One region of the Methyloceanibacter caenitepidi genome, then DNA from elsewhere that is predicted to be linked to it. Evidence: riboswitches for the same ligand, from Rfam matches in the RefSeq annotation. Region 1 holds a riboswitch; each other region holds the start of a gene.
What was found. Region 1 has a riboswitch for cobalamin ahead of GL4_RS01990 (DUF1636 family protein). Riboswitches for the same ligand answer to the same signal wherever they lie in the genome.

Region 1 (3,268 bases):
CGTCATGGGCCTCGGCCGTGGCAATATAGACCCAGGGCCTAGGAAGACTGGCGACAAAGCTTTCGGCGAAACGGCTTTTTCCCGAGCGGGCACCCCCAAGGACGAAGGTAATCCCCTCGTCCTCGAGGCTGTTGTCTGCCATCAGATCGCTATGCGTCCGGGATGATCTGGCCGAGCAGCGCGGCGATGCCGATGCCGACGACAACCGCACCGGCCAGACGCGGCGCCACGGCCGAGACGGACAGATTGCGGATGCGGAACAATAAGGCCACGCCCACGCTGAGCGCGCTTTGAATGACCACAAGGCCGAGCAGATAGGCCAAGAGCGGGGTTGGCTCTGCGCCGAAGATCGACTCGCCGTAGGCATAGCCGTGCGCCAGGCCGGCGGCGCCGAACAAGGCGCCCCAGGCGGCGAGGGGCAACGCGCGGCCGGCGGCGATGAGAGCGCCGACGATCACTACCGAGGACGCGACGATAAGCTCGGCCCCAGGCAGCTGGAACCCGACGACATGGATGCCGACGCCGACGGCCGAAGCCGCGACGAACAGGACCGGCAGGCCGAGATTGAGACCGCCGACGCCGACCGCGACGCCAACGGCAATGAGAAACGCCAGATGGTCGAGCCCGATCACCGGGTGGCCGAGACCGGAAAGAAAGCCCTGGACGAACGTGGACGGCATTTCGCCGCCCATGACGTGGTGCGCCGAGGCCGGCGCGGCGGTGAGCATAAGTGCGGCGAGCGCCAAAAGCGCGGTGCGATGGAGCGAAGAACGAGTCATGTGGTCCCCCCTTGCGCCCTCCACCCGAGGACGCCGTTCAAGGTTTGTGCCGTGGCAGGTTTCCTGGCTTCGCGGGTCTGCGCATCCCCTCAACCTTCCCGGAGCGACCGCTCCAGTGGCGTGACGAGGGGCGCTCTCCGCTTTCAGTTGCGGGGGCAGCCACGGAATCGGGAGACTCCCTCACCGTGTTCCCTTCTTGCGTCCCGCCTCATGCGGGAACCATCGGCGCAACGACTATAGAGCCTGAAGGGCCCGTCGCAAGAGGGAAACCTCGGTGGCGGGCCTGACGACCGAGAGTGGCGCCCGCAGATCACAAACCCATACAACGCATTGACAAACCCGCACCGGAAGCCCTTATGTGCCTGATCGACGGTTGCTCGTTTCGAGCGAACAGGGAACGCGGTATGGGGATATCCCAAACCCGCGGCTGCCCCCGCAACTGTAAGCGGTGAGCCCATCGAACGGTCTCGATACCGGTCTTGGGCGCCCGAGCCATTGCCACTGGGACTGACCCGGGAAGGCGGCGAAGGGAGAGACCCGCGAAGCCAGGAGACCTGTCGTCGATCTAGTCGTTCGCCGGGCGGGGTGCCTCTGCGACGGTTGGTCCTCGTTCCGGCCCGAATCTGGGCCGCATTGCACCCTGTCTGCTGTGGCTTTCGCTTGGGATCGCCGAGGGATCATCAGGGTGACATCTCCCCTAGACGCCAAGGACAGCGCCGCCCCCATCCCGGAGGGCCCCACGGTCTATGTCTGCGTAACCTGCCGCAAGCCGGACGACGCAGCCGATGCCCCCCGCGCGGGCCTGCTTCTCGCCGAGGCCACAGCGGAGGCCGCGCGCGGAACGCGCGTAACGGTCCGCCAAGTCGAATGCCTTGCCAATTGCCGGCGCTCGCTCAGCGCGGCAATGCGAAAGAAGGACAGCTGGACCTATGTCTTCGGCGATCTGAGCACCCCCGACGATGCGGCCGCTCTCATCGACGGCGCGATGCTGCTCGCAGAAGCAGAGGACGGTCTCCTGCCCTGGCGCGGCCGGCCCGACGCCCTCAAGGGCGGCCTCGTTGCGCGCGTTCCACCCCTCGTACTCGGCCCCATTCCGGAGGATTTTGAATGAATTCCGTCGCCCGCGTTCCCTGCACGATCGTGACCGGCTTTCTCGGCTCGGGAAAAACCACGCTCATCCGCCACGTGCTCGCCAACGCCAATGGGCGGCGTCTGGCCGTAATCGTGAACGAATTCGGCGATGTGGGTATCGATGGCGAGATCCTCAAAGGCTGCGGCGACGAGAACTGCAGCGAGGAAAATATCGTCGAGCTCGCCAATGGCTGCCTGTGCTGCACGGTCGCGGACGAGTTCGTGCCGGCCCTCGACGAGATCCTGGCGGCCGAGCCGCCGGTCGACCACATCGTGATCGAAACCTCGGGCCTCGCGCTGCCGAAGCCCCTGGTCCAAGCCTTCCACTGGCCGGCCATCAAGAACCGCGTCACCGTTGACGGTGTCGTGGCGGTCGTCGACGGCGCGGCTCTCGCCGAGGGTCAAGTCTCCGCCGACATCGAAGCGCTCTCCGCGCAGCGCGCTGCGGACGATGCGCTCGATCACGACGATCCCATCGAAGAGGTTTTCGAGGATCAAATTGCCTGCGCCGACCTGATCGTCCTTAACAAGCGCGATTTGCTCGATGCCGACGGGCTCCAGCGCGCCATGCAGTCGGTGACGGCTGCGCTTCCGCGCGGCATCGGCGTGGTGACCGTGTCGGAAGGGAAGGTCGATGCCACCGCACTCCTCGGTCTCGGTATCGGCGCGGAAGACGATATTGAAAACCGCAAGACCCATCACGACAGCGAGGAGGATCACGACCACGACGATTTCGACACGTTCGTCGTTCCGATCGCGGAGGTCGCCGATGCCGCGGACATCACGCAGCGCATCGCCGAGTTGGCCGAGGCGCACGATGTGCTGCGCGTGAAGGGCTTCGCCGCCGTGGCGGGCAAGCCGATGCGCCTGCTGATCCAGGCCGTGGGGCCGCGCGTGAACCACTATTTCGACCGTCCCTGGGAGCGGGCGGAGGACCGCCAAGGCAAGGTCGTCGTGATCGGCTTGAAGGGCCTCGACCGCGAGGCGGTCGCCAAGTTTCTGACCGGTGACACGTCACGGGCTGGCCAAGAAGCCCTGGCCGGATAACCGAAAGGCCCGCGGATGCACCTCCTGCAGACAAGCAGCGCGACGCTCGACGACATCGCCGAGCCGATCGACCTGGGCCAGACGCCCGGCGACATCGCGGTCTTGTCTTTCACGGATAGCGACCTCTCGGGTCTCGCGGCCGCGTACGCCGACGAGCGCGAACAGGTGCCGTCCGTGCGGCTCGCGCATTTGCGCGACCTTCGCCATCCCATGTCCACCGATCTTTGGATCGACACTGTCGCCCAGCACGCCAAGGTGATCGTGGTCCGGCTCTTGGGCGGCCTGGACTGGTGGCGCTATGGCGTCGAGAG
Region 2 (3,268 bases), 870 kb from region 1:
AAAAGCGAGGAGGTGGTGTAGGAGCGCGGATCACCGCGCTTCTGAACCGCGAACCTTCAGTTGATTTGAGGGAGGTAGTTTTAGAGGCGGCTTCTTCCGTCCAGGTCAACGGCAAAGCCATGGGCGAGCAGGGACTATTGCAAACGACCGGCACAACACAAGGCTTGCTACAGCCATCGCAATGGTCGCACTCGCCAGCCCCAAGATTGGTAGCCGTGATCAAGTCGACAGCACCGACAATAGGTTGAGCGTGGCTCAAGCCCGCCACTGCGTGCGAACTTACGGTGAGGAAGATGGCGAAAGCGAGCCGACTGACGAACGTGACCATCTCATCAGAATGATCTCTCTGCCAAAAACATCAAGGGTCTCGTGATCAAATATTTGGCACTGGCATCCGACCCCAGTGTCGTCGTCGCTTGCACTTGCTTATGACACTTCAGCGCAGTTGCAGTCGGTAAGCCGCCACTTAACTTTGCCCGGCTAGAGCATCGAAGATGGGGCACGATTTTTGATCGCCGGGCTTACACGCCTCGGCCAGACTTTTTAGTGCTCTCTCCAACCGCTTTAGGTTGGCGATTTTGCCCTGCACCTGATCCACGTGCCGAAGAGTCAACTCCCTTGCAGCGCAATCCTGATTTCGCCCTGAGAGACTGATCAATGTGCAAATGTCGTCCAACGAAAAGCCGAGTTCACGGCTGCGACGAATGAAGGTCAGGCGTCGAGTATGATGCCGGTCGTACATGCGAAGCCCACCCCGAGTGCGGGGCGGAGCATCAAGCAGCCCCACGCGTTCGTAGTATCTAATCGTCTCGATGTTAATGGTCGAACGAAAAAAGGTAGAACTGGGGAGCGATTGCCTTCTTATTGGACACAACGTTGCACGCTGTCGTAAAGGTCATACTCCACCGTGAAGGATGTCATCATCACCCACTAGCCGATCATCACCACTTTGACCGTTCAGCGTTTCGTGTGAGCCGGCCCGAGTGGCTGGTTGCCATTCCTGAACGACCAATAAGCGAGAAGGCGCTTTGCTACCGGAGAGCCAGCCTGATCTATGTACGGCAGTCACATACGAATGCCGTACATCAACGCCCCGCTAGCCCCAACTGGCGGGGCGTCCTTTTGCATGCATTAGCCTGCGCTGAGCAACGGCCTGGCAGTGCCTCGGGACCATCCGCCTGCCAAGCAGGAACTGGCGAATTGACGAAGTTGGAATCTACTGATAATCATTTGCAAGACGGTTCCTCTATGAGGATGAAAAGGGAATGTGGAGAAGTTGGCATAATGCCAGCTAAGTCCGCAGCTGCCCCCGCAACTGTGAGCGGCAAGCCGAGCGCCAACATGTCACTGGGGGAAACCCGGGAAGACGGCGTCTAGGCAGCGACCCGCGAGCCAGGAGACCTGCCGTCACAGGTGCCTGATCGGCGTCGTGCGAGCGGGGTGCTCGCAGGCGAAGAAGGGAAGCGCTAGTTCGCGTTCCATCCGTGAAGGCTTCGCGCCGCAGGCGCACATGGATGGAAATCCTATCGTGAAGTCGATCACGGCCATTTGTCTCGTCACAACTTTATTCGCAAGTCCGTTTCTTATCGCTAACGGTTCATGGGCCGATCAGCAGCATCATCCACATGTCCGTCTTCCAGACGGGATAGGTGAGCTGCCGCCGGGGATCCCGGAGCCCTCGATTGCAACGAGTCTGCCAGGATATGGAGATCCTCGAAGTGTACGCAATGTCCTTGCCCGGCAGGGAGTTTCTTACGGCATCGACTACACCAGCGACGTGCTAGGCAACGTCTCAGGAGGAATGGAGCAAAGCGTACATTACGCAGGACTTCTCGAGGGATACCTCGATGCCGATCTTGAGAACCTCACCGGTGCACGAGGGTTGAGTTTCCATATAGATTTCTATCAAATTCACGGCACCAGCATCACTGCTGAAAACATCGGCAGCATCGTCAGCGTTAGCAACATAGAGGCATTCCCTTCCACGCGTCTGCATGAGCTTTGGCTTGAACAGGCTTTCTATGACGGGCACGCCTCTATCCGTCTCGGCCAGCTGGGTGCCGACAGTGAATTTCTCATTTCGGAGGTGGCTGCGAGATTCATCGCCTCTACCTTTGGCTGGACGACTCTCAGCTCCGACAACCTTCCTTTTTGGCGGTCCCATCTATCCGTTTGCATCACCAGGGGTGCGCGTCGCTGTTGAAGTTCAGGACCTATTCCAACTGAAATTTGGGATTTATGATAGTGATCCAGCCGGTCCCTGCGCCGAGGAACGTGATCCCGGGCAGTGTAACGCGCACGGCTTCGATTTTCGCCTTAACGATCCCCCCTTGTTGCTCTTCGAGGCCGACTATTCCTACGGCAACGGCAGCTGCCCGTCCGGCACGGTCAAACTTGGCGGCTGGTACGATTTTGGCGAGTTCGATGATCCAATACACCCGCTCGCGCAGGGGCTTTCTGCGTCTCGCCATGAAGGAAACCAAGCCGTCTATGTGGTAGTCGATCAGGTGCTCTATCAACCAGAAGGCCAATGCGGCACAGGAGGTGTATCGGCCTTCGCCCGAGCGATCCTTAGCCCGGCTGACCGCAATCAGGTCGACACTTATGCTGATGTTGGCATTGTCTTCGACGGATGGGTGCCCGGGCGCCCTCATGACGGCATCGCTCTAGGCGTCGCGTATTCCGGTATTTCGAACGAAGCCTCCGATCTCGACCGCAAGGCGGGGCTGCATATCATTCGCGATTATGAACTAATCCTCGAGTTGAACTACATTGCAGAGATCGTATCTGGCTGGGCGATACAGCCAGTGGTGCAATACATCCATAATCCCGGAGGCTCGGTGCCCAATCTATTCAACGATACACCCAACCAAAAAGTCGAGAATGCGTTGGTCGTTGGGATGAGGAGCATCATCAATTACTGATCCCAGGAATAGCGTGACGAGTAGAAACTCATGTGAAATCGGGCGGCGATTCAAAATCGCGAAACAGGCTAGAAAAGAGCGCGTCAATGCGGAGAACATGTTCGGCACCGGGTATTAGATCTCCTTGCACAACAACATCTCTTTCGGGGGCGCCGACGTCGGCCTTTGTGACGATGAAGGCCGGGTGGTAGGGCGCCAGGATAAAAAAAAGGGTGACGTGATCCTGCACCAAGGCAAAGTCTGAGCTTATAGCGCGAATTGCCGTCCTCGAGAGACCAACCCAACCAGATGTAGGCACAGGGTAACTAAACCTTCGTGTGCGTGACGCCAGAAATCGGTTGAGG
Region 3 (3,268 bases), 730 kb from region 1:
GCCGCGGCCCCGTCGATGCCCTCGACACCGAGAAGCGGCAAGACGGCCAGCGGCAGAAGCGCCGTCACGAAGAGCGGGACCGCCTCCGTGGCCCACCATATGGCCATCCATAAGGCCAGAGCCGCAACGGACCAGCCCGCGGCCGACAATCCCTCCGGCGCGGAGCTGATGACACAGGCCGTAAAGACGACCGGGCCAAGTACCAGCCCCACCAGTTGATGCAGTTTGCGGCCGGCACCGCCGTCATCGGGCTCAAGCATGTTTCGCGACCGCCTTTCGCTCAGGTGCCGCGAAACGTTTTCGGGCCACAGCTGAAATCGTCCGTACCCGCTTTGGGCACGGATCGTGGCCGGATGTCAATTTAGGGCGTGAGGGCCAGACCTAGGACGTCCCGTCCATCACCTTTTGCTTGTACTCGTCCTCGGTGATTGTGCCGCCGTTCTCGGCGACCCGGCCGGCGTCGGCTTCAGGAAGAGCCTCCTGAATCAGATCGATCCGCTTCCAGGCGGGCAGCGGCGCCTCTCCCGTCGCATCCGGCACGTAGCGGTTCGTGGCCTCCACGCGCTCATGCTTGTGGATGTAGCGGGCGCAATTGATGAAGGCCTTGTCGACCCTGACCTCGACCACGAACTCGGCGCCGGGAAAGAGCTTCATGTGGTCTTCGTTCTGGGACAGCGCCGCGGTGCCCTGCACCCTCACGCGATGGGGCGTGCACATGTCGATGAACAGCATACCGACCTTCCCCGTGGCGGAGATATTGCCCGCCGAAAAGTACATGCCGTTACCATTGTAACTCGGGAACACAATCGTCTTGTTGTCCACCACATGGGCGACGCCCACATTGCCGCCCTTGTATGAGACCGTCGGCTCTCCGTCCTCGTTTACCGTGGAAAGGAAGAAGTAGTCGCGGCTGGAGATGAAGCCGGCCATCTCCGGGTCAAGCTCGTCGCGAACCACGGCAAAGACCACGGCGTTGGCGAGCGGCCGGCTCTGCATCTCGTCTTGGAGCGCGCGCTGCTGAGGCGAGTAGAACGCGTCCGGATTGGGGATAGATACGTCTTCTTCCGTCGCCATGATGTCCCTCCCGTGTGCCGTTGTTCGTGCTGTTGTCCGCGAAGACCTTCGCGGGCTCGCCTCTAATTGGACGAGCGTCCCCTTCTAGCAGAGCAGGCAATCCTCGGCTTTGCAAAACCCGCTGCCTATCCGCCCGGACGTTCCGTATCTCCACACAGCAAAAAAACGGCGGTGCGACTGAACGCACCGCCGTCTTGAACCGTCGTTTTGCCAGTTCCGACTAGGCCGGATTGTAGAGCCGGTCTCCGACCAGGACGCTGCCCCGCAAGGCATTGATCGCCTTGGCACCGGCGAGCACGGCGAGATCCGCCAGCGGCTCCACAATGATCACCAACATGTAGGCGCCGCCGAAGGTCGCGATCGACTGGACGTTCTCAACGCCGAAGCCATGGCCGTACAGCGCCCAGAACGTCACCCAGGCGACGATCCCCGCCTGATAGGCCGTCGAAAGCGCCAGAGCTTGACGGTACTTCAAATCCACATAGGGCGTGCCGGGCTCGATGACCTTGCCGGCGAGGTAGCGCAGACCGAACAGCGGCACTAGCAGCGTCGTGACGTTCATGCCGTATTGCGGCAGGTCGAAAGGCGCGAAGAAGAGGCCCTGCAGGAAAAGGCCCAAGGCCAAACCGATAGCTGCGGGCGCACCGCCGAAGATCAGGAACAGCGTCGAGCCGAAAATAAGGTGAACCTCGGAGACCCCGACCGGGTAGTGCGGGAACACTTCGAAAAAGCAGAAGACGAGCGATGTGGCGCCCGCGGCCCGAGCGAGCAGCGACACCGGCCCCCGCTCCTTCACGTCTTCCCAAGCGAGCTTCAGGCCGTAGGCGCCTGCGCCGGCGGCGGTGGCGTAACTCAGCCAAATCTTACTGTCGGCAACAAGGCCAGGTTCAATATGCATGTTGTGGTTCCTTTGCCGTCTCACCCGACGGCGCATGGGTTGGTCCGTTTGCCGAATGGCCGGTCTCCTGGCTCGCGGGTCGCGGCCGGCTTCCGTCTTCCCAGCCCTTGCCTTGGGTGACAGTTGGGCCAGTGACATCGGTGGAAGGCGGCTCACCGCATACAGTCGCGGGGGCGGCTAGGCTTCGGGCCGCGGACGGCCCCACCTATTCCCGTTTCATCCGGCCGCGTTTCCGCGCCCGGACACCATAGGCGGGCGAACTTTTGGCCGACTCGGGGCGCCGGTCAAGCAGTGCGGTCTGATTTTTCCTATTTCTTGTCTTTCTCGTAGACGTCGCCGGCCTCGACGCGCTTGGAAAACTCGGTCGTGCGGCCTTCCGCCAGCAGCTTGGCCTGCGCGACCCAGTCGTCGCGCGTGACCCGTCCTTTGAAGCCTTCGAGGTTGGCGTCGACCCAGGCCACTTCAGCGTCGGTCCAATTGGCGATCTGGTCGAAATGCCAAAAGCCCAAACGGTTGCAGAGCTTTTCGAGCTTCGGGCCTACACCTTTGATTTTCTTCAGGTTATCCGCCTTGCCCTCCAGCGGCGCATCGAGCGTCTTGGGTTTGACGCCCTCGCTGGCGCGCTCGGCAACCGGTGCATTCATGACTGCAAGATTGGCAGGGGCCGCAGCCATCGCCGGCGTGGCTGGACGAGCCTCCTTCGAGGTTCCGCGGCCTTCGAGCCGCCCCTCGAGGCGACCGATCAGATCGTCCTTCTCCCGGCAGCTCGCGCGGCAATCTTCAAGTTGGGCGCGCAATGTCCCTGCCTCGTCGCCGGAGCTCTTGTAGGAGGTCTTGCGACGGCCGCCCCACAGGAGCCATCCCACGAACAGTCCCAGAAGGGCTGCGAGCACGATGAGGAACCAGATTTCTGCGAGCAGGAAGCCCCAATTCTTGAACATCGAACAATCCCCCTTGTAGGCCTTCCGGGCCGCTTATTGAGTGAACGCCAAGGTGACGCGTCGGTTCGCCGCCCGGCCCTCTTCCGTGTCGTTTTCGGCCAGCGGCTTCGTGTCGCCATAGCCCGCCGCCGTGATCGCATCCCCCGGGATGCCGCGCTTCTTGAGGGCTTCGACGACCGCGTCGGCACGCTTCTGGCTCAGGTCCATGTTGAAGTCGCTATCGCCCTGGCTGTCCGTATGGCCACCGACCTCCACGCGCAGATTGCCGGACTGGACGCACTTCATAACGAGCGCCGTCATCGCGTTGATGACCTGCAAGGAGCGCGCGTCGAGCCGCGCGGAGCCGGTCACGAAA

Region 2: linked by a shared signal. The riboswitch ahead of GL4_RS18090 (carbohydrate porin) and the one ahead of GL4_RS01990 (DUF1636 family protein) in region 1 are both predicted to bind cobalamin.
Region 3: linked by a shared signal. The riboswitch ahead of GL4_RS15045 (energy-coupling factor ABC transporter permease) and the one ahead of GL4_RS01990 (DUF1636 family protein) in region 1 are both predicted to bind cobalamin.

The regions. Positions count from the first base shown of each region.
Region 1 is NZ_AP014648.1:430,509-433,776, reverse strand. Features, by position in the region: gene cobU (bifunctional adenosylcobinamide kinase/adenosylcobinamide-phosphate guanylyltransferase) at 1-142, opposite strand, end outside; gene GL4_RS01995 (HupE/UreJ family protein) at 150-779, opposite strand; cobalamin riboswitch at 816-1,019, opposite strand; cobalamin riboswitch at 1,133-1,355, shown strand; gene GL4_RS01990 (DUF1636 family protein) at 1,465-1,890, shown strand; gene cobW (cobalamin biosynthesis protein CobW) at 1,887-2,957, shown strand; gene cobN (cobaltochelatase subunit CobN) at 2,973-3,268, shown strand, end outside.
Region 2 is NZ_AP014648.1:1,304,647-1,307,914, forward strand. Features, by position in the region: gene GL4_RS17145 (MerR family DNA-binding protein) at 467-787, opposite strand; cobalamin riboswitch at 1,222-1,423, shown strand; gene GL4_RS18090 (carbohydrate porin) at 1,529-2,203, shown strand; gene GL4_RS16610 (carbohydrate porin) at 2,187-2,924, shown strand; gene GL4_RS17880 (hypothetical protein) at 2,953-3,153, opposite strand.
Region 3 is NZ_AP014648.1:3,128,020-3,131,287, forward strand. Features, by position in the region: gene GL4_RS15035 (SLC13 family permease) at 1-260, opposite strand, end outside; gene GL4_RS15040 (pyridoxamine 5'-phosphate oxidase family protein) at 382-1,074, opposite strand; gene GL4_RS15045 (energy-coupling factor ABC transporter permease) at 1,295-1,972, opposite strand; cobalamin riboswitch at 2,013-2,237, opposite strand; gene GL4_RS15050 (hypothetical protein) at 2,281-2,913, opposite strand; gene GL4_RS15055 (OmpA family protein) at 2,947-3,268, opposite strand, start outside.